Regions from separate parts of the Paenibacillus xylanexedens genome, predicted to be linked through region 1. Evidence: riboswitches for the same ligand, from Rfam matches in the RefSeq annotation. Region 1 holds a riboswitch; the other holds the start of a gene.

Region 1 (2,400 bases):
TTCAGGGGAGTCCTGCAATGAATCATTCACTGCAATAATTGAACCAGTGACTGGAGAAAACAAGTCCGACACCGTTTTGACCGATTCGATCGTTCCAATGCTGTCCTCTGCTTTTACATTGGTTTCAAGGTCAGGCAATTCCACAAACACAATGTCACCCAGCTGATGCTGCGCGAACTCGGTAATGCCAATACGTACAGTATCCTCCCCTACGGTTTGCACCCATTCGTGCTCTTCACTGTACAGGAAATCACTTTTCAATTCGCTCATCGATATCCGCCTCGCTTTTCATTAATGAGTACATGCGTTCTTTGACCTTAACCTTTTTCCCAGAACATAGCGTATGATATTTATGAATCAAATGTCAAGATACCTCACAATTTATTTGCTGAACACCTCTAAATCCTGTAACCGGATTACACTCTTTCTTCATATACTGGTGAATATTAGAATAGTAAGCGCAGTCTTTTTAAATATACGAACAATAACATTAAAAACAAATTAAATATTCGGTTTTTAATCATTATATATGATATCGTTCTTGACATCGGTAGTGGATTCACGTTTTAATGAGAGGAGTAAATGTGTTTATTGGACTATGTTATACCCGCGGATGAATGTAAAGGGAGAGATTACCCGTGACACCCGATTCGGGATGTACATGAGGTAACGCCGAAGGAGTAAACCACCGATAAGCGGGGGTGAATCTCTCAGGCAAAAGGACTTTTACGGGACGCAACTCTGGAGAGCATCTATTCGCCCTGAGCGGGCGTTATGATCACCCAAGGGGAAACCTGCTGCACAAGGCAGCGGGGTAACTCTCAGGTACAAGGGACAGAGCCTTAGAATACAGCGTGCTACTTGGCATGCCGATTCTTTGGCCTGTCCTTTTCCTTTTTCCCAAAAAACGAAAAACAGGATTCAGATCAGCGCTGCCATAGCTGCCTTACCATACTTATCTACTAAAAATCTCTGCTGAAAAATTTAAAAATACCCTGGTTCATTGATCCACGATTGTATATCCGGCCGGTTGACGGCCCATGACGAGGTGATTTGATGTCCGATTTGCTTAGAACACCACTCTTCCCACTGTATCAGCAATACGAAGGCGTACGGTGCATTGATTTTGGAGGCTGGGAGCTTCCGGTGCAATTTAGCGGAATCCAGAAAGAACATGAAGCGGTGCGTGAGCGTGCTGGACTGTTTGATGTATCCCATATGGGCGAATTCACAGTACAGGGTGAGCAGGCTGAAGTTTTTTTGCAACAAATGATGACTAATGATGTGACAACGCTGGTTCCCGGTCAAGCTCAGTACACCCTGATGTGTTATCCTGATGGCGGTGTGGTGGATGATCTGCTCGTGTATAAGCTGGAAGATCAGCATTATATGCTTGTGGTTAACGCCTCCAACATCGACAAGGATTGGGCGTGGCTGCAAGAGCACTTGATCCCCGGCGTAAGCATGACCAACGATTCTGAGCAGACGGCGCTACTCGCCTTGCAAGGTCCACTGGCTGTAGACATTATCGGGAAAGTTACAGATACGGATGTAAGCTCGATTGAACCGTTTCGTTTTGTGCAGGATGCTGAAGTATGTGGAGTAAAATTACTGTTGTCCCGTACCGGTTATACCGGTGAAGATGGCTTTGAGCTATATGTTCCTGCAGATCAGGCCGCTGTGGTCTGGAATGGGTTAATGCAAGCCGGTGAAGGTCACGGACTTGTACCGACAGGCCTCGGTGCTCGGGATACACTGCGCTTTGAAGCAAAGCTCCCTCTGTATGGACAGGAATTGTCGGCAACTATCTCTCCACTCGAAGCTGGCGTAGGTATGTTTGTGAAGCTGAATGCCGGACCTTTTATCGGACACGAAGCCTTGTTACAGCAAAAAACTGACGGGCCCGCCCGCAAACTGGTCGGCATCGAAGTGTTGGAGCGCGGTATTCCCCGCCCCCACTATCCGATTTACGCCGAAGGCGTACAGATTGGTGAAGTGACAACAGGAACGCAATCACCTACATTGAAACGTAATCTGGGGCTTGCCCTCATCGACAGCAAATACGCTGCGCTGGGAACCCCGCTTGAGATTGAGATCCGCGGCAAGAAATTAAAAGCCGAGGTCGTGAAGACCCCTTTTCATAAACGGACACGTACGTCGAAGACACCTACTCAAGGAGCTGATCAAGCATGAGCAAGCACCGTTATATTCCCATGACTGAGCAAGATCAGAGCGCCATGCTCGCAACCATCGGTGTGGATACGCTGGAGGAACTGTTTCAGGACATTCCGCAGGAGATTCGTTATCAGGGCGAGCTGCCCGTATCCTCCAAACTTGATGAATATGCACTGACACGTCATATGTCCAAACAAGCCGGCGCCAACGCCAATTTCGAAACAC
Region 2 (2,400 bases), 2.2 Mb from region 1:
GAGCGACAGGCGTGACGGGAACAGCTGGGACGGCTGGTGTAACCGGAGCAACGGGAGTGACCGGAACCACAGGGGCTACAGGAGCGACCGGATCGACAGCAGCTTCTGCTCCTGCGGATTCTTCTCTGTTTGCTGACAGTCAGACAACGGCATTGCCTCTTCCGTTGACCGGTGAAACGATCATTCAGACCCTCAATGTACCCTTGGTGGCAGGTCAACGCGTGAAAATCGATAATAGTACACAAGTAGCAGTAGTTGTAGGGTCTAACTGGAGTATTGCGTATAACATTAACCTGAGGCGTAACGGAGTTCTAATTAATCAATTGCAACTCTCAAGGACCGGGAATGCTGCGGGAACGTTGAGGTTTCTTTCTTCTAACACTTACGTGGATACTTCTCCTGCGACAACGACTAACGCATATACGATAAGTATTGAATTTACGACAACTAGCAACGTCACGAGTGCCTCAGCGGAAGTGAGAAATGTGAATGCTATTCGCTTCAGTTAAAATAGACATCGGACTTATGGTAATTACACGTTACTTTTGTTGACATATATGATATTGTACATTACTCTATGGGTATACACGATCAAAAATTTAGAAATGTACCATTCCGATTAAGAATCAAATTAAGATAATACAGCGGATGATAACGAGCGGGAGAGACCTGGGTTAGCCAAGCAAAATGGCTAGTGTTCAGGCACCGAAGGAGCAAGCTGCTGCGCACCCGGCGCAGTGGTTAATCTCTCAGGTAAATGTACCATCGTTGGACGCAACTCTGGAGAGTGCGCGAACTGCGCCACCCAAGGGGTATATGATCAGTCAGACCGGTGATCTTGTCTGTAATCGCAGGCAATGCGCCTTGTCGTGAGACACTGCTGATCGTGAAACTCTCAGGTATCGAGGACAGAGAGAGGGCCTGAGGCCTTCTTCTGTCCTTTTTTGATGTCATCATTCAGTAAATAAGGAACAATATGGCTCAGATTCTGGATGGAAATGACGAATACAATTGGAGGGTTATAAGGTGCGATTTAAAGATGTGTTTTCAATTATTGGTCCGTCGATGACGGGGCCTTCAAGTTCACATACAGCTGGAGCGGCAAGGTTAGGGAGAATTGCTCGACAGTGGCTAGGATGTACGCCAGATCGTGCCCGGCTGACCCTGTACGGTTCATTTGCAGATACGTATCAGGGGCACGGAACAGATCTGGCACTGATCGGCGGTCTGCTGGATTATGTCACAGACGATCCGCGTATCCCGGATGCAGAGCAATACGCAGAGGAAGCGGGCATGGAGGTTGAGTTTTATACAAGTGGCCTGCCTGCTCCTCATCCGAATACGGTCAAAATTGAGTTGTGGCATGGAGAACGTGCCTGCTCCTTAATCGGTGCATCCATTGGTGGTGGAAGTGTATCGGTGCATTCGATGAATGATTTTCGTGTTCAGATTAGTGGTGAGTTCCCGACACTCGTTCTTCGACATGCAGACAAAGCAGGGGTGCTTGCGTCGGTAACGTCCACGATCAGTTCATCCGGGGTTAACATCGGGTATATGCAGGTGGATCGGAAAGCCCGTGATGGCGAAGCACTGACTGCGATGGAGATGGACGGTGTGCCTAATCCTGATATGCTCAAGCGTCTAAGGGAGCTGGACCATGTGTTAGACATTCGTGTCATAGATTTGAAGAGAGGAGTTGATTCGGATGCGGTTTAAACATTTGCATGAACTGAATACGATCTGTACAGCAGAATCCAAAACCATTGCTCAGCTGATGATCGAGGAGCAAGTTCAGGAGACCAATACACCGGAAGCGGATGTTGTGAAACAGATGTCTGAATATTACCAGGTGATGAAGGAAGCGGTACGCAAAGGGTTAACGGAAGATACGACATCACGCAGTGGATTAACAGGTGGAGACGGCAAAAAAATGGCCGAGTACATTCGCAAAGGTGAGACTTGTTCAGGAGATGCTTCCGCACTTGCCATGGCGTATGCCCTGTGTGTATCTGAAGTGAATGCCTCCATGGGTCGGATCGTGGCAACACCAACAGCCGGTTCCTGCGGCATTATCCCGGGTGTGTTTATCAGTTCACAGGAGCGGTTTGGCTGGACGGACGAACATTTGGTGAACGGGTTGTTCTGTGCAGGAGCGATTGGTTATGTTATCGCGAACAATTCATTTATCTCCGGTGCGGAAGGTGGCTGTCAGGCGGAAGTGGGTTCCGCGATCGGCATGGCTGCGGGTGCCATGGTTGAACTGCGTGGAGGTACACCGGAACAGGTCGTTCATGCCGTTGGTTTGGCGTTAAAAAATACACTGGGCCTAATCTGCGATCCGGTCGCAGGCCTCGTTGAAATTCCGTGCATCGTCCGTAATGGACTGGGTGCAGTTACGGC

Evidence for each region. A riboswitch is a leader RNA that binds a small molecule or an ion and turns the genes downstream of it on or off. The one in region 1 is predicted to bind glycine.
Region 2: linked by a shared signal. The riboswitch ahead of sdaAB (L-serine ammonia-lyase, iron-sulfur-dependent subunit beta) and the one ahead of gcvT (glycine cleavage system aminomethyltransferase GcvT) in region 1 are both predicted to bind glycine.

What each region holds. Positions count from the first base shown of each region.
Region 1 is NZ_CP018620.1:6,154,391-6,156,790, forward strand. Features, by position in the region: gene gcvH (glycine cleavage system protein GcvH) at 1-270, opposite strand, end outside; glycine riboswitch at 614-736, shown strand; glycine riboswitch at 740-840, shown strand; gene gcvT (glycine cleavage system aminomethyltransferase GcvT) at 1,057-2,193, shown strand; gene gcvPA (aminomethyl-transferring glycine dehydrogenase subunit GcvPA) at 2,190-2,400, shown strand, end outside.
Region 2 is NZ_CP018620.1:1,318,492-1,320,891, forward strand. Features, by position in the region: gene BS614_RS05995 (hypothetical protein) at 1-509, shown strand, start outside; glycine riboswitch at 650-774, shown strand; glycine riboswitch at 779-914, shown strand; gene sdaAB (L-serine ammonia-lyase, iron-sulfur-dependent subunit beta) at 1,027-1,716, shown strand; gene sdaAA (L-serine ammonia-lyase, iron-sulfur-dependent, subunit alpha) at 1,706-2,400, shown strand, end outside.